DNA from 2 places in the Kitasatospora sp. CMC57 genome. Region 2 is predicted to be linked to the other one. Evidence: riboswitches for the same ligand, from Rfam matches in the RefSeq annotation. Region 2 holds a riboswitch; the other holds the start of a gene.
What was found. Region 2 has a riboswitch for glycine ahead of gcvP (aminomethyl-transferring glycine dehydrogenase). Riboswitches for the same ligand answer to the same signal wherever they lie in the genome.
Positions count from the first base shown of each region.

Region 1: linked by a shared signal. The riboswitch ahead of gcvT (glycine cleavage system aminomethyltransferase GcvT) and the one ahead of gcvP (aminomethyl-transferring glycine dehydrogenase) in region 2 are both predicted to bind glycine.

Region 1 covers NZ_AP035881.2:2,630,429-2,641,718, reverse strand. Annotated here, with positions in the region: gene ACKUU6_RS11620 (L,D-transpeptidase) at 1-1,191, shown strand, start outside; gene ACKUU6_RS11615 (L,D-transpeptidase) at 1,401-2,696, shown strand; gene ACKUU6_RS11610 (ATP-binding protein) at 2,959-3,429, shown strand; gene ACKUU6_RS11605 (DinB family protein) at 3,722-4,225, shown strand; gene ACKUU6_RS11600 (NADPH-dependent FMN reductase) at 4,304-4,834, shown strand; gene ACKUU6_RS11595 (L-serine ammonia-lyase) at 4,848-6,215, opposite strand; gene glyA (serine hydroxymethyltransferase) at 6,391-7,656, opposite strand; gene gcvH (glycine cleavage system protein GcvH) at 7,746-8,120, opposite strand; gene gcvT (glycine cleavage system aminomethyltransferase GcvT) at 8,200-9,309, opposite strand; glycine riboswitch at 9,461-9,563, opposite strand; gene ACKUU6_RS11575 (enhanced serine sensitivity protein SseB) at 9,684-10,493, shown strand; gene ACKUU6_RS11570 (enhanced serine sensitivity protein SseB C-terminal domain-containing protein) at 10,614-11,290, shown strand, end outside.
Region 2 covers NZ_AP035881.2:6,215,750-6,227,039, forward strand. Annotated here, with positions in the region: gene ACKUU6_RS27925 (SanA/YdcF family protein) at 1-592, shown strand, start outside; gene ACKUU6_RS27930 (DNA polymerase IV) at 660-2,054, shown strand; gene ACKUU6_RS27935 (MFS transporter) at 2,205-3,644, opposite strand; gene ACKUU6_RS27940 (DUF2382 domain-containing protein) at 3,781-4,779, opposite strand; glycine riboswitch at 4,975-5,080, shown strand; gene gcvP (aminomethyl-transferring glycine dehydrogenase) at 5,317-8,187, shown strand; gene ACKUU6_RS27950 (DUF5999 family protein) at 8,244-8,435, opposite strand; gene ACKUU6_RS27955 (hypothetical protein) at 8,755-9,309, opposite strand; gene ACKUU6_RS27960 (glutamate-cysteine ligase family protein) at 9,649-11,148, shown strand; gene ACKUU6_RS27965 (CPBP family intramembrane glutamic endopeptidase) at 11,258-11,290, shown strand, end outside.

The DNA of each region.
Region 1 (11,290 bases), 3.6 Mb from region 2:
CGCTCCCGGGTGGCGGTCGTGGTGCTGGTCGGGCTCTGCCTGCTCATCGGGTGCTCCAGTGAACGGCAGGACCCGCCCAGCTCCGAGGCGGTCGCCGCCCCGAGCCCGGCCGTCTCCAAGGCGGTGATCAACGCGACCCCCGGGGACGGGGCCCAGGAGGTGCCGGCCGAGGGGCCGGTGAAGGTGACGGTGGCCCAGGGCAGGCTGCTCTCGGTCCGGCTGGCCGACGACAAGGGCGGCGAGGTGGCCGGGAAGATCGCCCCGGACGGCAGCTGGTCCCCCGACGGGCGGCTCACCCTGGCCACCGCGTACACGCTGGACGCGGTGGCCGAGGACGCCGCCGGGTTGAAGGCGGCCCAGCACGCGGCCTTCGCCACGCTGACCCCCGAGCACACCTTCGCGGCCTTCTTCACCCCGGAGGACGGCTCCACGGTCGGGGTCGGGATGCCGGTCTCGCTCCGGTTCAGCCGGGGGATCACCGACCGGGCCGCGGTCGAGCGGGCCGTCACGGTGACCGCGGACCCGCCGGTGGCGGTGGCCGCGCACTGGTTCGGCAACCGACGGCTCGACCTGCGCCCCGAGAAGTACTGGGCGGCCGGTACGAAGGTCACCCTGGCGCTACGGCTCAAGGACGTCCAGGGCGCCCCCGGCGACTACGGCACCCAGTCGAAGGACGTGCACTTCACGGTCGGCCGCTCGATGGTCAGCACCGCCGACCTGGACGCGCACACCATGACGGTCCGGCAGGACGGTCGGGTGCTGCGCACGCTGCGGATCTCCGGTGGCAGCCCGGAGTTCTCCACCTACCTGGGCGCGATGGTGATCTCGGAGAAGTACCCGGTCACCAGGATGGACTCGCAGACCGTCGGCCTGGGTGACGAGTACGACATCAAGGACGTGCCGCACGCGATGCGGCTGACCACCTCGGGCACCTTCGTGCACGGCAACTACTGGGCCGCCCGCTCGGTCTTCGGCACCGCCAACACCAGCCACGGCTGCCTCGGCCTGGCCGACGAGAAGGGCGGCTCGGACTCCTCCCCGGCGGGCTGGTTCTTCGAACACTCCATGGTCGGGGACGTGATCGAGGTGCACGGGCGGGACGGTGACCAGGTGCCGCCGGACAACGGCCTGAACGGCTGGAACCTGACCTGGGCGCAGTGGCGGCGCGGCAGCGCGCTCAGCCTGCACTGAGCCCCCACCGGGCCCCCACCGACCTCGCACCGGCCTCCCCCGCGACGATCACCAATCTCCGCCGGTTATCCTGACCTGCCGTGCCGTCCCCCGACTCACCGAGCGAGGGCGGCCGCAGATAACAACTCGGCACGGCCCCGCCCTTCGTGAAACTGAAACCGGCGCCGGAACGTGTACTGAGCGTGGATACCCGGAGGGGAGCAGACCGAGTGAAGCCGGTACAGGCGGCCGATGCCGCGATAGTCAGGACCCAGGGCGCGGCCGAGCGCCGTGCCAAGCGCGCCCGGCTGGCCGGAGTCGCACTCGTGATGGGGAGCGTGCTGCTGCTCACCGCCGGCTGCTCGGGCTCCGGCTCGGACGACAAGGCCAAGGGCGCGGCCGGGACCGGCGCGGCCAGTGCGGCCGGCGGGGACGGTGCGGCCTCCGCGGCCGCCAGCCCCTCCGCGCCGAAGAACTCGGCCGCCGTGCTGACCGTGACGCCGAAGGACGGCGCCGAGGACGTCAACCCGAACGACGCCCTGAACGTCGCGGTGGCCGGTGGCACGCTCACCGCCGTCGAGGTGACCGACAAGAACGGCAAGCCGGTGGCCGGTGCGATCACGGCCGACGGCCTCAGCTGGAAGCCCAGCGCGCCGCTCACGGTCGGCATGGTCTACAAGGTGAGCGCCCAGGCCAAGGACGCCGCGGGCCTGGTGGCCGCCTCGACCAGCAGCTTCACCACCCTCACCCCGGCGAAGACGGCCTCGGTCAACGACAACATCACCGACAACGGCACGTACGGCGTCGGCATGATCGTGTCGGTCAGCTTCGGCAAGCCGGTCAAGAACAAGGACGCGGTGCTCAAGGGCATCACCTTCGAGGACAGCAACCACACCGTGGTGAAGGGGCACTGGTTCAGCCCCCAGCGGCTGGACTTCCGGCCGGAGAGCTACTGGAAGTCCGGCACCAAGGTCACCATCAAGTACCGCCTGAAGAACGTCGAGGTGTCGCCCGGCGTCTACGGCGACGTGGACCGCGACGAGCCGTTCACCATCGGCCGCTCGCAGATCAGCGTCGCGGACGCGGCCACCCACCAGATGACGGTCACCCGGGACGGTGCGGTCAAGACCATCCCGATCACCGCGGGCGACGACCAGAACCCGTCCTGGAACGGCACCATGGTCATCTCCAGCAAGGAGAAGGTGACCCGGATGAACTCGGCCACCGTCTCCAACATCCAGGGCTCCGAGTACGACATCTCGGACGTCCCGCACGCGATGCGGCTGACCGCGAGCGGCACCTACGTGCACGGTAACTACTGGGGCAACGCCTTCGGCAAGTCCAACGCCAGCCACGGCTGCGTCTCGATGGCCGACACCAAGGGCGGCGACGACGCCTCGACCGCAGGGAAGTACTTCGCCGACTCGATCGTGGGTGACGTGGTGAAGATCCAGAACTCCAAGGGCAAGACGGTCTCGCCCGACAACGGTCTGAGCGGTTGGACGCTGCCGTGGAGCGCGTGGTAGGCCCTCCGGAGGGCTGACTCCTGATCAACCGTTCGGCCCGGACGCCCTTGTGGCGCCCGGGCCGAGCTGTTGTACGAGCTCCTGTTCGGACCGCGTTCGGGATGCTGATGGCATATGCCAAACGAATAGTGATCGTTTGGTCATTGTCCGTACGCGGCCGCTTGCGTTCCGCAATGATTGGCCCATGGCGGGATGGGGCGAAGCAGAGTGGGCATCACCTGGGGAGGCCGGTCCGGCCGCTGACGACCCGTCGGAAGGTGGGGTGCTCGCCCTGGAGACTCTGGAACGACTCAGCCCGCAGGAGGTCGAGCGGGAGTGCTTCGGCCGGCTCTGCGCACAGGTGGCGGCGGAGCAGGAGGTCTTCCTCCCGTCCCGGCCCGAACTCGTCGGCGTGGCCCGCCGGATGGTGCTCTCGGTGCTCCAGGGCTGGCGGATGCACCAGTTACTCGAGGCGGGTGAACTCCTCACCGGCGAGCTGATGGCCAACGCCGTCCGGCACACCGGCGGTCGCACCGTCGGCCTCCGCCTGACCCGCCGCCCCGGCTGGCTCCGGGTCGAGGTCCGTGACTCCTCCCGAGCGCTGCCCTGCCTGATCCTGGCCGAGCCGGGCAACGAGACCGGGTACGGCATGCTGCTGATCAGCACCATCTCGGAGCGCTGGGGCGCGGATCTGCTGCCGCGCGGCAAGGGTGTCTGGTTCGAGCTCAAGGTTCGGGAGCGGGCACCGGTCTGATCCGGGCGCTCCGGAAAACAGTGCGGGGCCCCCGGTCACCGTGGTGCGGTGTGGGGGCCCCTGCAGGTCACCGCGCAAGCCAAGGGGGTGCGTGCCACGCGGTGCGGACGGCCGACCGGGTCGGGGCGGCCGCAGCTCTCGATGTCTCGACTATCGCACGGTCTCAGCATGTGGGCAAAATCGATTGAAAGGTCTGTAACCTACTTCACCTGGACTAATCGTATGGATTCGCATCCTGGCCTTTGATTATTCCGGTCGACAGCCTGGCCGTCGGCGGCCATCATTCCGGATCATGACCCGAACCGATCTGCCGCCCAGCCTCGACGAGCGCACCTCGCTCGCCACCTTCCTCGACTACACCCGCGCCACCGCACTCGCCAAGTGCGAGAACCTGGCCCTCGACGACGCCCGCAGGGCCCCGCTGCCAGGCTCCCCGCTGATGACCATGGCCGGGCTGATCAGCCACCTGCGCTGGGTCGAGCACTACTGGTTCGACGTGGTCTTCCTCGGCGGGGAGGACGAGGGACCGTGGACCGACGAGGACCCGGACCGCGAGATGCGGATCGCCGTGGACCTGCCGCTGGCGGAGCTCCTGGACGACTACCGGACCGCGACCGACCGCTACCGCGAACTGGTCGCCGCCACCGACCTGGACACCGTCGCGCAGCGGACCGTCCGGGACGGGCGGCAGATCAACCTACGCTGGATCATCCTGCACCTGATCGAGGAGACCGCCCGCCACAACGGCCACCTCGACCTGCTCCGCGAGCTCGCGGACGGCACCACCGGCTCCTGACGGCCGTCGCCGCCGACGGGGTCGGAAGCTTTAGCGGGCTCCAACTCCCGTACGGCGGCAGGCCGGTAAGTTGTCCGCATGACGACGCGCCACGTGCTGTTGCTGAGCGGAAGCCTGCGGGCCGGGTCCTCCAACGAGGCGGTGCTGCGGACCGCCGCCGCGCTGGCCCCCGAGGGCGTGACCACCACGTTCTACGAAGGGCTGGCCGGTCTGCCGCACTTCAACCCCGACCACGACACCGACCCGCTGCCCGCGCCGGTGGCCGAGCTACGGGCCGCGATAGCCGCAGCCGACGCCCTGCTGATCTCCGCCCCCGAGTATGCGGGCACCCTCCCCGGCTCCTTCAAGAACCTGCTGGACTGGACCGTCGGCGGCGTCGAGATCAGTGACAAGCCCGCCGCCTGGATCACCGCCGCCGCCCCCGGCCGCGGCACCGGCGCCGCCGCCACCCTCGCCTCGGTCCTCGGATACACCGGCGCGGCCGTCGCCGAGCCGGCCTGCGCCACCATCCCGGTCCCGCCCGGCGCCCGCGACACCGACGGCCTGATCACCGATCCGGCCACCCGGGACCGGATCGCCGAGGTGCTGCGGGCGCTGCTGGCGGACTGAACCCGTCAGGTCGTCAGCACTCGATGACGTTGACCGCGAGGCCGCCGCGCGAGGTCTCCTTGTACTTGACCTTCATGTCGGCGCCGGTCTCCTTCATGGTCTTGATGGCCTTGTCGAGGGAGACGTGGTGGCGGCCGTCGCCCCGGAGGGCCATCCGGGCGGCGGTGACGGCCTTGACGGAGGCCATGCCGTTGCGTTCGATGCAGGGGATCTGGACCAGGCCGCCGACCGGGTCGCAGGTGAGGCCGAGGTTGTGCTCGATGCCGATCTCGGCGGCGTTCTCGACCTGTTCGGGGCTGCCGCCGAGGACCTCGGCGAGACCGCCGGCCGCCATCGAGCAGGCGGAGCCGACCTCGCCCTGGCAGCCGACCTCGGCGCCGGAGATGGAGGCGTTCTCCTTGAAGAGCATGCCGATCGCACCGGCCGCGAGCAGGAAGCGGACGATGCCGTCCTCGTCCGCGCCGGGGATGAAGTTCGTGAAGTAGTGCAGGACGGCGGGGATGATGCCGGCCGCGCCGTTGGTGGGGGCGGTGACCACCCGCTGGCCGGAGGCGTTCTCCTCGTTCACGGCCATCGCGTAGAGGGTGACCCACTCCATCGCGTTGGCCGGGCTGATGCCCTCGGCGCGCATGGCGCGGGCGCCGGAGGCCGCCCGCCGACGGACCTTCAGACCGCCCGGCAGGATGCCCTCGCGGCTCATGCCGGCCGCGACGCACTCCTGCATGACCCGCCAGATCTCCAGCAGCCCGGTCCTGATCTCCGCCTCGGTGCGCCAGGCCTTCTCGTTCTCCAGCATCAGCCCGGAGATGGAGAGGCCGGTCTCCCGGGTGAGCCGGAGCAGCTCCTCGCCGGTGCGGAAGGGGTAGCGCAGCGCGGTGTCGTCGGGGACCACCCGGTCGGCGCCGATCGCGTCCTCGTCGACCACGAAGCCGCCGCCGACGGAGTAGTAGGTCTTGCACAGCAGCTCGGCGCCCTCGGCGTCGAAGGCCCACAGGGTCATGCCGTTGGCGTGGTACGGCAGCGACTTGCGGCGGTGCAGGACCAGCTGGGTGTCGGGGTCGAAGGCGATGTCCTGGACCCCGAGCAGGTGGATCCGCTTCTCGGCCTTGATCCGGTCCACGTCCAGGTCCGCCTGGTCGACGTCGACCGTGCGGGGGGAGTTGCCCTCCAGGCCGAGCAGGACGGCCTTCGGGGTGCCGTGGCCGTGGCCGGTGGCGCCGAGGGAGCCGAACAGCTCGGCCCGGATGCCGGTGGTCCGGGCCAGCAGGCTCTCGGACTTCAGGCGGCGGGCGAACATCCGCGCCGCGCGCATCGGTCCCACGGTGTGCGAACTGGAGGGGCCGATGCCGATGGAGAAGAGGTCGAAGACGCTGATGGCCACGGGGTGACGTCCTTGTCTGGTCTCGTGGAGTGGAGGGTGGCACTCCGTCGGGTGGACGGACGCGCAACGCCGGGCATGGGACGGGGCACCGCCTCACTGTCCAGTGTGCGCGGTGCCCCGGGTGGCCGGGAGGTGTGGCGGGTGTCGCCCGTCACACCTCCCGGCGAAGAGCTGGCTACAGCTCGGGGTAGAGCGGGTACTTCACGGCCAGCGCGGTGACCCGGGCCTTCAGCGACTCGGCCTTGGCCTCGTCGAAGGTGGGCAGCAGGGTCTCGGCGATGATGTCGGCGACCTCGCGGAAGTCCTCGGCCTGGAAGCCGCGGGTGGCCAGCGCCGGGGTGCCGATCCGCAGGCCGGAGGTGACCATCGGCGGGCGGGGGTCGTTCGGGACGGCGTTGCGGTTGACCGTGATGCCGACCTCGTGCAGCCGGTCCTCGGCCTGCTGGCCGTCCAGCTGGCTGTTGCGCAGGTCGACCAGGACCAGGTGCACGTCGGTGCCACCGGAGAGGACCGAGACGCCGGCGGCGGTCGCGTCGTCCTGGAGCAGACGCTCGGCGAGCAGCTTCGCGCCCTCCAGGGTGCGCTGTTGGCGCTCCTTGAAGTCCTCGGAGGCGGCGACCTTGAAGGAGACGGCCTTGGCCGCGATCACGTGCTCCAGCGGGCCGCCCTGGAAGCCGGGGAAGACCGAGGAGTTCAGCTTCTTGGCGAAGTCCTGCTTGGCCAGGATGATGCCGCCGCGGGGGCCGCCGAGCGTCTTGTGCGTGGTCGAGGTGACCACGTCCGCGTACTCGACCGGGTTCGGGTGCAGGCCCGCCGCGACCAGGCCCGCGAAGTGGGCCATGTCGACCCACAGGTAGGCCTCGACCTCGTCGGCGATCCGGCGGAACTCGGCGAAGTCCAGCTGGCGGGGGTAGGCGGACCAGCCCGCGATGATCACCTTGGGGCGGTGCTCCTTGGCGAGGCGCTCGACCTCGGCCATGTCGACCAGGCCGGCCGAGTCGACGTGGTACGCGACCACGTTGAACTGCTTGCCGGAGAAGTTGAGGCGCATACCGTGGGTCAGGTGGCCGCCGTGCGCGAGGTCCAGGCCAAGGATGGTGTCACCGGGCTGGGCGATCGCGAACAGGGCGGCCTGGTTGGCGGAGGCGCCGGAGTGCGGCTGGACGTTGGCGTACTCTGCCCCGAACAGCTCCTTGACCCGGTCGATGGCGATCTGCTCGGCCACGTCGACGTGCTCGCAGCCGCCGTAGTAGCGCCTGCCGGGGTAGCCCTCGGCGTACTTGTTGGTGAGGACCGATCCCTGCGCCTCCATCACCGCGACGGGCGCGAAGTTCTCGGAGGCGATCATCTCGAGGGTGGTCTGCTGGCGGTGCAGCTCGGCGTCGACCGCGGCGGCGATCTCGGGGTCGAGCGCGTGCAGGGACTGATTGAGAACCGTCATGTCAGGGTCTTCCCGTGGGGCGGTGCGGGCAGTGGACCAGGGGAGGGAGCCGGCCGCCGCGCTGCGGCCGGCCCCCCGTCAACCGGTGGTCAGGCCTTGATGAAGGCGTCGTACTCGGCGGCCGACAGCAGCTTGTCGGTCGCCTCGACGCGGACCTTGTAGAGCCAGGCGTCGCCGAACGGGTCGCTGTTGACCGAGGCCGGGTCGTCGATGACGGCCTGGTTGATCTCGACGACCTCGCCGGTGGCGGGGGAGTACAGGTCGCTGACCGACTTGGTGGACTCGAGCTCGCCACAGGTCTCACCAGCGGTGACGGTGTCACCGACCTCCGGGAGCTGGACGTACACGATGTCACCGAGGGCGTCGGCGGCGTGCTTGGTGATGCCGACCGTCGAGACACCGTCCTCGGCCTCGGTCAGCCACTCGTGCTCCTCGGTGTACTGCAGGTGCGTGGGGTTGCTCATGGTGTCATTCTCCAGGATCGCAAGAGGGTAGGGCGAAGCCGTCCGCTGAGCGGACCGGGGTTCCGGAACTGAAAGGGTGTCAGCGGGCGCGCTTGTAGAACGGCAGCGCGACGACCTCGACCGGCTCGTGCCTGCCGCGCACGTCGACCGCCACCTCGGTGCCGGGGGCGGCGTGCGCCGCGTCCACGTACGCGATGGCGATCGGCTTGCCCAGGGTGGGGGACGGGGCACCCGAGGTGATCCGCCCGATCGGGGTGCCGTCCGGGCTGACGACGTCGTACTCGGCGCGCGGGACGCGCTTGCCCTCCGAGACCAGGCCGACCAGCTTGCGCGGGGGGTTGGTCTCGGCCTGTGCGGCGGCGGCCTCCAGGGCCTTGCGGCCGACGAAGTCGCCCTCCTTGTCGAAGCGCACCACCCGGCCGAGCCCGGCGTCGAACGGGGTCAGGTCGGTGGAGAGCTCGTGCCCGTACAGCGGCATGCCGGCCTCCAGGCGAAGGGTGTCGCGGCAGGAGAGGCCACAGGGGATCAGGCCGACGGGGGCGCCGGCCTCGGTGAGCGCGTTCCACAGGTGCTCGGCGTCGGCCGGGGCGCAGAAGACCTCGAAGCCGTCCTCGCCGGTGTAGCCGGTGCGGGCCAGCCAGACCTCGCGGTCCGCGACGGTGGCGGGGAGCAGCGCGTAGTACTTGAGGCCGGGCAGGTCGGCGTCGGTGACCGAGGCGAGGATGCCGTTGGCCTCCGGGCCCTGGACCGCGATCAGCGCGTAGGCGTCCCGGTCGTCGCGGACCACGGCGTCGAAGCCGGCCGCGCGCTCGGTCAGCGCGTCCAGCACCACCTGGGCGTTCGAGGCGTTGGCGACCACCATGTACTCGGTCTCGCCGGTGCGGTAGACGATCAGGTCGTCCAGGATGCCGCCGTCCTCGCGGCAGATCATGGTGTACCGGGCGCGCAGCACGCCGAGCGCGGAGATGAAGCCGACCAGTGCGTGGTCCAGCAGCTCACCGGCCTGGGGGCCCGTCACGGTGATCTCGCCCATGTGCGAGAGGTCGAAGAGGCCGGCCTTCGTACGGACCGCGAGGTGCTCCTCGCGCTCGCTGCCGTAGCGGAGCGGCATGTCCCAGCCGGCGAAGTCGGTCATGGTCGCGCCGAGCGAGCGGTGCAGGGCGTCGAGCGCGGTGAGGCGAGGGGACATGGTGACTGGACTCCTTGGCAGCAAACGGGCATGCGGGGGTGGAGTCTCCCCGTCTGTCGTCACAACCTGAGAGCTTCACCGCACATCCAAGGATGGCGGCTTGCACCGTGGGTGGGCGCACGGCGCGGCCGTGTCCACTTTCCAGATCTGCCTCGCCCGGGCGGTAGGGGTGCCTGAGAGATTCCGGGGAGGACTTGCTCCTTCGGCGCCGGCCTGTGCCACGAGGGCAGTCCGGACTCTCCCGCGCGGGTTCGAGCGGCCAGTGTGAAGTTGTGGGCGGGGTCATCATGGCACGAGTCGCAACCCCCGTGGGAGAGGGGGCCGACCGCTACGCTCGTCGCAGCACAGACCTAGAGGGGCGGTACCAGAGGGCGATGGGTTACCCGGCGGGCGACACAGGGGCGCAGGCATGGGCCGAGCCGGGCAGCGCGCCGCCCGGTGGCAGCTGGCCGGTCAACGAGCTGGAGCAGGTGCTGACCGCCGCGCTCGGCGATCCGGGCGCGACGCCCCGGGTGATCGAGGTGCTGGCGCGCAGTCGGATCTGGATCCCGCTGCCGGCCGGGGCGGACCCGCAGGGCAGCGGTCTCGACCTGCCCACGATCGAACTGGCGGGCTCGCCGTACGTCCCGGTCTTCTCCTCGCAGGAGACCTTCCTGCAGCACGCGCCGGGCCTCGCCTTCGCGATCGCCCCGGCCTGGGAGTTCGCCCGGGGGCTGCCGCTCGGGGTCGGCATCGCGGTCAACCCGGAGGCGCCGGTGGGCATCCCGGTGCCGCCGGAGGGGGTCGGCGAGCTGCGCCGGGGGCCGCAGGGCGAGCGCTGGGAGCAGCAGCCGGACGGTGCCAGGGTGGCGCTGCGGGAGCCGGAGCCGGCCGAGGAGCCGTACGCCTTCCTGGGGGCCGCGATCACCGAACTCGCCGAACTGCCAGGTGTCCTGACGGCTCGTCGGGCGCTGGCCGGGGTGGAGCGGGACACGCCCGTGCTGTTCATCGGGGTGCAGCTGGACGCCGGCTGGCCGGCCGATCCCGGCCAGGTCAACGAGGCGCTCGGGCGGGCGCTCGGAACCACCCCGCCGCCGTGGGGCGTCCACCTGGTGCTGCTGGATCTGGTGGCCGATCCGGTGGTGGACTGGATGCTCACCCGGGTACGTCCCTTCTACGTCAGGTCCGGCACGGTCGCGGGCTGAGCCGACGGGTGACCCACCGGTACGGGGCGGCGGTATGACGGCTGTCGGGACGGCCCAATAGGCTTCGCTCGGAGCCCAGGGCCGGACGGGCGGGACGGGCGGAGACGGGCGGAGCGAGGCATGAGCGCGGGAGCGACGGCAGACGGCGCGATCGAGCGCGCCCTCGGCGAGGTCGCGCCCGACCGTTTCGACGCCTACGAGCGCCTGCTGTACGCGCTGGCCGAGGGCCGGGTCTGGATGCTGCTGTGGCACGGCACCCCGGGCAGCCCTGACGCCCAGTACGGGAACATGGAGATCGGCGGCCACGGCTACGCGCCCGCCGTCACCTCGCCCGAGCAGCTGGCCGCGAGCGGCTGGGCCCGCAGTCACGAGGTGATCCCGGGGCCGGAGATCGCCAACGCGCTGTACCGCACCCGCTGGGGCCTGTGGCTGAACCCGCACGTGCCCGGCGGCGGGGTCGGGGTGCCGTGGGCCGATCTGCGGCGGGTCGCCGCCGGTCTCGACCGACTGCCCGCCGGGCCGCTCCAGCTGACCGAGCCGGTGGTCCAGGCACCGCAGTTCTACGCCCAGTTGCAGCGCGAGGCGGCCGAGGTCCGCCCGGTCAGGGCGCTCCGGCAGGCCTGGGTGCGGCCGGCCCTCGGTGAGCCGTACCTGGCGATCGGTCTCGATCTCTACGACACCTCGCCGCCCGCCGTCGAGGCGGCCAGGGCGCTGGTGCAGCGGGCGTTGCCGCAGATCCCGGCCGGCCTGCCGGTCTCCACCGTGGTGCTGGCCGACGAGTGGGACCCGGTGGCGAT
Region 2 (11,290 bases):
GGCGCCGATGACCTGGCTCTGGCTCGGCGCGGGGGACAGGGTCGGCACGGTGGCGCAGGCGCCCAGCGCCCCGGTGGCGGTGGTGTTCGGGGCGGGCCTGTTCGACGGCAAGCCCTCGCCCTACCTGGCCCACCGGCTGGACGCGGCCGTGACGCTCTATCAGGACCGGCGGATCCAGGCCGTCCTGGTGACCGGCGACAACAGCAGGACCGAGTACGACGAGACCGACGCGATGCGCGACTACCTGGTGGAGCACGGTGTGCCGGGGACGCGGGTGGTCGAGGACTACGCCGGCTTCGACACGTGGGACTCGTGCACCCGGGCGCAGCGGATCTTCGGCGTGGAGCGGGCGGTGCTGATCAGTCAGACCTTCCACGTCCGCCGGGCGCTGGCGCTCTGTCAGGCGGCGGGCATCGACTCGTACGCGGTCGGGGTGGACGAGCCGAACGACCGCACCTGGTACTACGGCGGGCTGCGGGAGATCCCCGGGGCGGGCAAGGCGGCGCTGAACGCGCTCTTCGAGCCGGACCCGAAGTTCCTCGGTGAGCAGGAGCACGGCCTGAGCCGGGCACTGGCGGACGCGGCGCGCTGATCCGGCACCTGACACAGCGGGACCGGATCGCCCGGAAACTGTCGTACCCCTGCGGGATGATCGAGACGTGCGGTCAGTGCCGAGCATCCTCCACCTCGACATGGACGCCTTCTTCGCGGCGGTGGAGCAGGCGGCCAAGCCGAGCCTGCGCGGGAAGCCGGTGATCGTGGGTGGTCTCGGCGGCCGGGGCGTGGTCTCCACCGCCTCGTACGAGGCGCGGAGGTTCGGCGTGCACTCGGCGATGCCGATGGCCCAGGCCCGGCGGCTCTGCCCGAACGCGGCCTTCCTGACCGGCAGGTTCGAGGCCTACCGGCAGGTCAGCGAGTTGGTGATGGGCCTGCTCCGGGAGCTCTCCCCGCTGGTCGAGCAGCTCAGCGTGGACGAGGCCTTCGTCGATCTGGAGGCGGGCCCGTACGGTCCGCTGCTGGCGGCGGCCGGACCGGTGGCGGCGCCGGAGCTGATCATGGCGATCGCGGCCGACCTGCGGGCGGACATCGCCGAGCGGACGGGCCTGACGGCCTCGGTCGGTCTGGCCACGTCCAAGCTGATGGCGAAGATCGCCTCGGAGCAGGCCAAGCCGGACGGTCTCGTGCTGGTCGAGGCCGGGCAGGAGCGGGCGCTGCTGGCCACCATGCCGGTCCGGGCGCTGCCCGGCATCGGTCCGGCCACCGAGCAGGCGCTGCGCCGGGTCGGCCTGGAGAAGGTGGCGGACCTGACGGCGGCGGGGGAGGCGGAGCTGGTCCAGCTGCTGGGGCGCTCGCACGGGCTCGGCGTGTTCCACATGTCGACCGGTGAGGACGACCGCCCGGTGGTGCCGGACCGGGACGCGAAGTCGGTCTCGGTCGAGGACACCTTCGAGGTGGACCTGCTGGACCGCGGGCGGGTGCTGGAGGAGATCGACGTGCTGGCGGTGCGCTGCGTCCGCCGTCTGCACGCGAGCGGCCGCTCGGGGCGGACGGTGGTGCTCAAGGTGCGCCGCTTCGACTTCTCCACCCTGACCCGCTCCGAGACGCTTCGGGCGCCCACCGACGACGAGACGGTGATCGCCGAGACGGCTCGGCGGCTGGCGCTGCAGGTGGACATCACCGGTGGCGTCCGGCTGCTCGGGGTCGGGGTGTCGCAGCTGGCCGACTTCACCCAGGAGGACCTGTTCGCGCAGGCGGAGCAGGCCGAGCGGGCCGAGCGGGCGGCGCTGGAGGAGGGGCGCGAGGAGACCAGGGCCGACCCGGAGCCGGTGGTGGAGGAGATCCGGCACTGGCGCCCCGGCCAGGACGTGACGCACGCTCAGCTCGGCCCCGGCTGGGTGCAGGGCAGCGGCGTCGGCCGGGTCACGGTGCGGTTCGAGACACCGCAGAGCGAGATCGGCCGGGTCCGTACCTTCGCGGTGGACGACCCGGAGCTGACGCCGTCCAGGCCGCAGCCGCTGCGGCCTGGCATGGTGCTCCCGGACGAGGAGGACTGACGGACGGGAGCGGCCCCCGACACCGTGTCCAGTGGTGTCGGGGGCCGCTCCCGTTGCAGGGCCGTTCCGTGCGGTCGTGATTGCCCTCACGTACCGCCGTGGGCCCGGCGACCGCGCGACCCGTCCCTGAGCGCGCGGTCGGACGCCTCGTCAGGCGTCGGTCTTCACCAGCTCCGGGGCGGAGGCGGCAGCCTCGACCGGGGCGGGGGTGGTCTTGATCCTGCGGATCGCGAACGGCACCACGGCGGCGACCAGGCACATCGTGCCGGCCACCCAGAACGCGTGCTGGTAGGCCGCCAGGGTGGGCAGCGCGACCGGCAGGTGCGGGATCAGGTCACCGGTGAGGATGGCGCCCATCACGGCGGTGCCGATGGCGCCACCGACGGTGCGCAGGACCGCGTTCATGCCGTTGGCGATGCCGGACTGCTCGACCGGGACGGCGCCGTTGATGTACGCGGGCATCGCGGCGTAGGCGAGGCCGACGCCGAGGCCGAACACGGCGGAGGAGAGGTAGATGTCGGCCTCGGCCCCGTGGCGGAGCGCCAGGTAGATCAGGCCGATACCGCCGAGCAGGCCGCCGAGGACCAGCGGCAGGCGGGGCCCGCGGCGGGCGATCAGCAGCGCACCGACCGGGGCGGCGACCATCGAGCCGACGGCGGAGGGAAGCAGCATCACGCCGGCGTGCAGCACGCTGGCGGTGAAGCCGTAGTGGGCGAGCTTCTCCGGGGTCTGGGCGAAGTTGCTGATGACCAGGAACGAGCCGTACATGCCGAAGCCGATCAGCATCCCGGAGAGGTTGGTGAAGGCGACGGCCGGACGGGCCATCATCTTCATGTCCACCAGCGGGTGGGCGACCCTGACCTCGATCAGGCCCCAGACCAGTGCGATCACCGCGGCGAGGGCGAACAGGCCAAGGGTGCGGTTGGAGGTCCAGCCCCAGGTGTTGCCCTGGCTGACCGCGACCAGCAGGGCGGAGAGCCAGCCGGCCAGGGTGATCGCGCCGAGCGGGTCGGCGCCGCCGTTCTTGTCGGTGACCGGGTCGGTCGGGACCCGGAAGATCACCAGGACGACGGCCAGCAGGCCGAAGGCCAGGCCCATCCAGAAGATCGACTTGTAGTTCCAGTGCTCCAGCAGCAGGCCGGTGGCGACCAGGCCGAGGCCGCTGCCGACGCCCATCGAGGCGCTGATCAGCGCCACGCCGCCGGTGACCTTCTCCCTGGGGAGCTCGTCCCGGACGATGCTGATCGCCAGCGGGAGCACCCCGCCGCCTGCGCCCTGCAGGACGCGGGCGACCACCAGCCAGGTGAACGAGTGGGTGCCGACCGCCAGGGCAGATCCGGCGACCAGGCCGCCGAGCGAGACCAGCAGCATCGGCTTGCGGCCGCGCAGGTCGCCGAAGCGGCCGAGCAGCGGGGTCAGTACGGCGGCGGACAGCAGGTTCGCCGTCATCAGCCAGGTGATGTTCGAACCGGAGACGTCCAGTTCCTTGGCCAGGGAAGGCAGGATCGGGACGACCGCGGTCTGCACCACGCTGAACGCCAGCATCGCCAACACCAGGGCGGGGAGCACGCGCGCGCTGCTCGGCCTCACGGATTTTCCTCCAGTTCGGGCCACCCGTGCGGAGAGCTTCAGGTGGACGAAAGTAAATGAACTGAAGTAACCATGGCGCCAGATACTTCACTCTGTCAAATATTGCTTGGTGAAGCTTTGGCAAAGTGGCGCGGCGTCAGGCCGGGCGGAGCGGCTCCGGGCGCAGCTGGGCGCCGTTCGGGGACGTCGGGGCGGGCGCGGCGTCGGGACCCGGGACCGTGGTGCTGTCGTGGATCTCCACCTGCTCGCGGCGCAGCTCCTCGCGGATCACCGTCTCCTCGGTGAAGCGCTCGACCACCAGGCGGACCCGCTCCACCGGCGCCAGGTACTTGCGCACCACCGGCCGTTCCTCCCGGAGCGTCACCTCCTCGACCGCCTCGGCGATCTCGTGCTCGCTGAGCGCTGCCCGCTCCGCCTCGGTGACGGGCACCCGCTCCACCCGGACCCGCTCCTTCACCACCGGCACCTTGCGCTCGACCGGCTCCGAGGTGACGTACTTGCGGAGCTTCGCCGTCCCCAACACGTGCCACTCGGTGGTGACGTCCAGCCGCTCCTCGCGGCAGGTGATCTCCACCGGGTCGGCGGGTGCGTTGCCGGGCACGGTCGGGACGTGGGCGGTGGTGGTGGGCGGCGCGGCCATCGGCGGCTCGGCCTGGTGCCGGCCGGCCGGGGCCTCGGCGGCGGTGGTGAAAGCCATCGGGGCGGCCGCCACCGTCGGAGCGGCGGGTGAAGCGTTCATGCTGGTGTCCTTGCTGAGGGTGCCGAAGTCGAGGTCCTTGCCGGGCCCCGAGCCATTGCCTGCCGCGGCCGGGGCAGCGGCGCTGCCCCCGTCCAGGCCGTAGTACCGGTAGAGCTGGAGCTCCTGGGCGGGGGAGAGGTGCTGGCCGACCCCGAAGTCGGGGGAGTCCTTGATGAGCGACTTGTCGTACGGCACCCTGAGCTCCTCCCCGGAGAACTCGCTGGTGGTCAACGGGACGAAGGCGTCCCGGCCGAAGATCCCGGTCCGGACGGCGGCCCACTCCGGTTCGCCGGTCGCGTCGTCCAGGTACACCTCGTCGACCGTGCCGATCTTGTCGCCGTTCCGGTCGACCGCCTTGTGGCCGATCAGGTCTCGCGGGTCGATGTCGGTCTGCACGCTGTCCTCCAGCAAGTACGAAAGCCCCGTTGGCACACCGTCAGGAGACGGCCGAAGGAGCTGGTCGGCCGTACTTCACACCCAAAGCCATCCGGTTGACCCCCGCGAGCCGGACGCACCCGTCCGGGGCAGCGAGTACCCTCCGGGGCACCCGTGATCAACCGGCGGTCCGCTGGTACCCTGGGCCGCGACTGCCGAGCCCGCTCGGGAGAGTCCCCGCACCGCTCGCGTGGTGTCACGGGGACGCCGAAGGAGCAAACCCTCCCCGGAATCTCTCAGGCATCCGTACCGTGCGGGGTAGGTCACTCTGGAAAGCAGGGCAGGACCGACGGCGAGGGAGCCGACGGGCCCCACCCTCACCGACGGTGCAAGCCGACGGGGCGGCTCCGGCCGCCGCGTGCGTGCGAAGCTCTCAGGTACCGATGACAGAGGGGGAGGCCTGACGGGCTCGTTCGTCCCCGGCTCCGCTGCCCCACAGTGGTGTTGCCGTCCGGCGTGCGTGCCCCCGCCGGTCCGTGACCAGGAGGCCTCGACCCCATGAACGCCCAGCCGACCCTCACCGAGCTTGAGCAGTCAAGCCCCTTCGAGAACCGTCACATCGGCCCCGACGCCGCCGCCCAGGACAAGATGCTGGCGCAGGTCGGGTACGGCTCGCTGGACGAGTTGTCCGACGCCGCCGTCCCGGACGCGATCCGGAGCCTGACCGCGCTCGGCCTCCCGGCCGGCCGCAGCGAGGCGCAGGTGCTGGCCGAGCTGCGCGAGCTGGCGGGCCGCAACCAGGTACTCCAGCCGATGATCGGCCTCGGCTACTACGGCACCTTCACCCCGCCGGTGATCCTGCGCAACGTGCTGGAGAACCCGGCCTGGTACACGGCCTACACGCCGTACCAGCCGGAGATCTCGCAGGGCCGGCTGGAGGCCCTGATCAACTTCCAGACCGTGGTCGCCGACCTGACCGGGCTGGACACCTCCGGTTCGTCGCTGCTCGACGAGGGCACCGCCGCCGCCGAGGCGATGGCGCTGGCCCGCCGGGTCGGCAAGGTCAAGGGCGGGGTCTTCCTGGTCGACGCGGACACCCTGCCGCAGACGATCGCGGTGATCGAGACCCGGGCCGAGCCGACCGGCGTCGAGGTGGTCGTCGCCGACCTGTCGGCCGGCATCCCGGCCGAGGTCGCCGAGCGCGGTGTGTTCGGCGTGCTGCTCCAGTACCCCGGTGCCTCCGGCGCGGTCCGCGACCTGGCCCCGGTGATCGAGCAGGCGCACGGCCTGGGCGCGATCGTCGCGGTCGCCGCCGACCTGCTGGCGCTCACCCTGCTCAAGTCGCCGGGCTCGCTCGGCGCCGACATCGCCTGCGGCACCTCGCAGCGCTTCGGCGTCCCGATGGGCTTCGGCGGCCCGCACGCCGGCTACCTGGCGGTCCGCGCCGCGTACGCGCGCAGCCTGCCCGGCCGTCTGGTCGGGGTCTCGGTGGACGCCGACGGCAACCGCGCCTACCGGCTGGCGCTGCAGACCCGCGAGCAGCACATCCGCCGCGAGAAGGCCACCTCCAACATCTGCACCGCCCAGGTGCTGCTCGCCGTGATGGCCTCGATGTACGCGGTCTACCACGGCCCGGACGGCCTGGCCGACATCGCCCGCCGGACCCACCGCTACGCCGCCGCGCTGGCCGAGGGCCTGCGCGCGGGTGGCGTCGAGCTGACCACCGGTGAGTTCTTCGACACCGTCACCGCCAAGGTGCCGGGCCGAGCCGCGGCGGTCGTCGCCGCTGCCCGCGACAACGGCGTGAACCTCTTCCGGGTCAGCGAGGACCTGGTCTCGATCTCCTGCGACGAGACCACCACCCGCGAGCACCTGGCCGCCGTCTGGGCCGCCTTCGGCGTCACCGCCGAGGTCGTGGAGACCGCCGCCGCGCTGCCCGCCGCGCTGCTCCGCCAGGACGAGTACCTGACCCACCCGGTCTTCCACAGCCACCGCTCGGAGACCCAGATGCTGCGCTACCTGCGCCGCCTCGCGGACCGGGACTACGCGCTGGACCGGGGCATGATCCCGCTGGGCTCCTGCACCATGAAGCTCAACGCGACCACCGAGATGGAGCCGGTGACCTGGCCCGAGTTCGGCCAGCTGCACCCGTTCGCCCCGGTGGAGCAGGCCGAGGGCTTCCTGACCCTGATCCGGCAGCTGGAGCAGCAGCTGGTCGAGGTGACCGGCTACGACGCGGTCTCCATCCAGCCGAACGCCGGTTCGCAGGGCGAGCTGGCCGGTCTGCTCGCGGTCCGCGCGTACCACCGCGCCAACGGCGACACCCAGCGCGACGTCTGCCTGATCCCGGCCTCCGCGCACGGCACCAACGCGGCCTCCGCCGTGATGGCCGGCATGCGGGTGGTCGTGGTGAAGACCCTGACCGACGGTGACGTGGACGTCGAGGACCTCCAGGCCAAGATCGAGCAGCACCGCGACCAGCTCGCCGTGCTGATGGTCACCTACCCGTCCACCCACGGCGTGTTCGAGACCCAGATCACCGACATCTGCGCGGCCGTGCACGAGGCAGGCGGCCAGGTGTACGTGGACGGCGCCAACCTGAACGCGCTGGTCGGCCTGGCCAAGCCGGGCAAGTTCGGCGCCGACGTCTCACACCTGAACCTGCACAAGACCTTCTGCATCCCGCACGGCGGCGGCGGTCCGGGCGTCGGCCCGGTCGCGGTGCGCTCGCACCTGGCGCCGTACCTGCCGAACCACCCGCTGCAGTCCGAGGCGGGCCCGGCCACCGGCGTCGGCCCGATCTCGGCCGCGCCGTGGGGCTCGGCGGCCATCCTGCCGATCTCCTGGGCGTACGTCAGGCTGATGGGCGGCGAGGGCCTCAAGCGCGCCACCCAGGTCGCGGTGCTGAACGCCAACTACATCGCCAAGCGGCTCGCCCCGCACTTCCCGGTGCTCTACACCGGTCCGGGCGGGCTGGTCGCGCACGAGTGCATCATCGACCTGCGCCCGCTCACGAAGGAGACGGGGGTGACCGTGGACGACATCGCCAAGCGTCTGATCGACTACGGCTTCCACGCCCCGACCATGTCCTTCCCGGTGGCCGGCACGCTGATGATCGAGCCGACCGAGTCCGAGGACCTGGGCGAGATCGACCGGTTCTGCGACACCATGATCGAGATCCGCGCGGAGATCGAGAAGGTCGGCAGCGGCGAGTGGGCGGCGGACGACAACCCGCTGCGCAACGCCCCGCACACCGCCGCCACGATGGCCGGCGAGTGGACGCACGGCTACTCGCGCCAGGAGGCCGTCTTCCCGGCCGGCGTGAACCCGGCGGACAAGTACTGGCCGCCGGTGAGCCGGATCGACGGCGCGTACGGCGACCGCAACCTGGTCTGCTCCTGCCCGCCGCTGGACGAGTACGGCTCCTGAGCCGCTGAACAGGTGCCCCCGGTGGAGTCACTCCGCCGGGGGCACCCGGCGTTCGGTCAGGAGGCGATCGCCAGCGGGCGGCGGGGGCCGATCACCCGGCCGTCGGGCAGCAGCTCGCCGGTGTCGTCGAAGAGCAGGACGCCGTTGCAGAGCAGGCTCCATCCCTGGTCGGGGTGGCAGGCGACGGTGACGGCCGCCTCGTGATCGGTGGACTCCGCTGACGGACACTCAGGACGGTGCTGGCACATCTTCGTACCCTCGCTTCGCTGCTTGCACCCGGCCGACCGAGCCGGCGCAGCCCCTGGGTGCTCCGCCCCCGACGATCCGGTCCCCTGCGCCGGCCCAGGTGTGAACCGGCGCTCCGACGGGTAGGACAGCTCGCCCCCCGCGTCGGTTCCCAGTGTCGTCATCCCGGGAGCGTCGCGCAGCGATTTCGTGACATGCGCCACAACCGGATGCCAGGGATCACCCGTTCAGATGGCGCCCGCCGCCGGATGGCACGGAACGGGCCACCGGCGACTGACCCGCCCGGGGCGGCGCCGATGGCCCGTTCGGGTGAGGCCGGGTTCAGGCGCGGTCGAGGGCCAGGGGCCGGGAGAGCAGGGCTAGCAGCTCGCCGGCCGGGTAGACCCGGTGGGAGGTGATGCCGAGCGGGGCCGGGGCGAGCGGGATCAGCAGGTCGACCGAGGGGCCGGGCTCGGGATGGTGCAGCCAGAGGGCGGTGGCGTAGTGGCCCGGCATTGAGAGCAGCCTGGGCTGGTGCCTGGCCCGGGAGGCGAGGGCGAGCTGCCCCGCCTGGCGCAGCGCGCGCAGCGTGGAGTCCAGGTAGGGGCCGGCGGTGAAGTGCGAGAAGGTGTGGCCGTCCCCTGTCTCCAGCACCTCGGCCGCGGCGGCGGTCTCGTTCCCCGAGCGGATCAGGAAGCGCCAGCCCGTCCGGCGGGCGGTGGCCAGGGTGGCATCGGGCTCGTCGAGCACGTGCACCGCGAGCGGATGCGCGGGGAGCAGCCGTTCGGCGCCGCGCAGGGCGGCTGCCGACGGCGGGCTGAGCGCGGCCTCGGAGTCCAGGGCGGCGAGGACGGCGCGCAGGGCGCTCAACGGGGGCTGGGGCGTCTGCAGGGTCATGGCTGGTCGCCTCTCCGTGCTAGATCGGCGTGCGAGTGCGGCATACCGGCGTGGCGCTGAGGGAACCAGGCCGTGTCCGGTTGGGCATGATCGCGGCGTGGGCGCGGGCCTGCCGTCGCGAGAGCTTCGGGAGCGGCGGGCACCGGGCAGGAGCTGTGCGAATTTTACTCGAACAGGTGCACAGGGTGACCTTCATATCACGTTCAGTGTGCGATAGCAAGCGGGGTATTGTCTGACGCACCGTCAGTAGTCTTGTTCGGCCGCTGTGTTCGAGCTCGTACTAGAAATCTTCCGGCGGGGCATGATGCAGGGACGGTCGACCTAGGTGAAGGGGCACCCATGGGCGAGAAGGTCGTGGCGACACGCGCGGAACTGTCCGATCGGCAGCTGTACCGCCGGAAGCTGCAGGGCTGTCTGGACGCGCTGGAGCGGATGCTGCGCGAGGGGCGTTTCGACCGGCCGAGGGCCATGGTCGGTCTGGAGATCGAGCTCAACCTGGCCGACGACCTGGGCCGCCCGGTGATGCGCAACGAGCAGGTGCTGGCGGCGATCGCCTCGGGAGACTTCCAGACCGAGCTGGGCCGGTTCAACATCGAACTGAACATCGCCGCCCGCCGGCTCACCGGCCACGTGCTCGACGAGCTGCGCGAGGAGATCGACACCGGACTGCGCTACGCGGACCGGAAGGCCGAGGAGGTCGGCGCCCGGATCGCGATGGTCGGCATCCTGCCGACGCTGGACCTGGACCACACCGGCCTGGACGCGATGTCCCACAACGACCGGTACACCCTGCTCAGCGACCAGATACAGGCCGCCCGCGGCGAGGACATCGCCCTGGACATCGAGGGGGTGGAGCGGCTCACCGTCGAGTCGGTCACGATGGTCGCCGAGGCCGCCGCCACCTCGCTGCAGCTGCACCTCCAGGTCACCCCCGAGCGCTTCGCCCCGGTCTGGAACGCGGCCCAGGCGATCGCCTCGGTGCAGCTCGCGCTGGGGGCGAACTCGCCGTTCCTGTTCGGCCGCGAGCTCTGGCGGGAGACCAGGCCGGTGCTGTTCCAGCAGGCATGCGACACCCGTTCGGCGGAGCTCAAGGCGCAGGGCGTGCGTCCGATAACCTGGTTCGGCGAGCGCTGGGTGGACTCCGCGCTCGACCTGTTCACCGAGAACCAGCGGTACTTCCCGCCGCTGCTGCCGATCTGCGACGACGAGGACCCGGCCAAGGTGCTGGCCTCCGGCGGCATCCCGAAACTGGCCGAGATGCGCCTGCACAACGGCACCATCTACCGCTGGAACCGCCCGGTGTACGACGTCGCGGACGGCGTCCCGCACCTGAGGGTGGAGAACCGTTGTCTGCCGGCCGGTCCGACGGTGGTGGACACGCTGGCCAACGCCGCCTTCTACTACGGCCTGGTCCGGGTGCTGGCCGAGCAGCCCAGGCCGATCTGGACCAGGCTGCCGTTCGCCCAGGCGGACGAGAACTTCCACACCGCCGCCCGGCACGGCATCGACGCGGTGCTGCAGTGGCCGAAGGCCGGCCGGGGCGCCCGGGGCACCGCGCCGGTGGCCGCCACCGAGCTGGTGCTGACCGAACTGCTGCCGATGGCCAGGCAGGGTCTGGACGAGTGGGGCATCGAGCCGGCCGACCGGGACCGGTACCTCGGCATCATCGAGCAGCGCTGCCTGCGCCGCACCAACGGCGCCGCCTGGCAGGCCGCCACGGTGCACCTGCTGCGCGAGCGGTACGGGATGGACCGCACATCGGCGATCGCCGCGATGACCCGGCGCTACCTGGAGCACATGCGCGGCGGCGAGCCCGTGCACACCTGGCCGGTGGGCTGAACGGGCCGGCAGGTCGTCCTGCCGGTCTTCGCCGACCGGCTCTCAGGCGGGTGTGCGAGGATGATCGGCCCGGCGGCCCGCCGGGCCGATCATCCTCGTGGGAGTCCAGGTGACCACCGTTTCGACCCCGCCCGGGACCGCC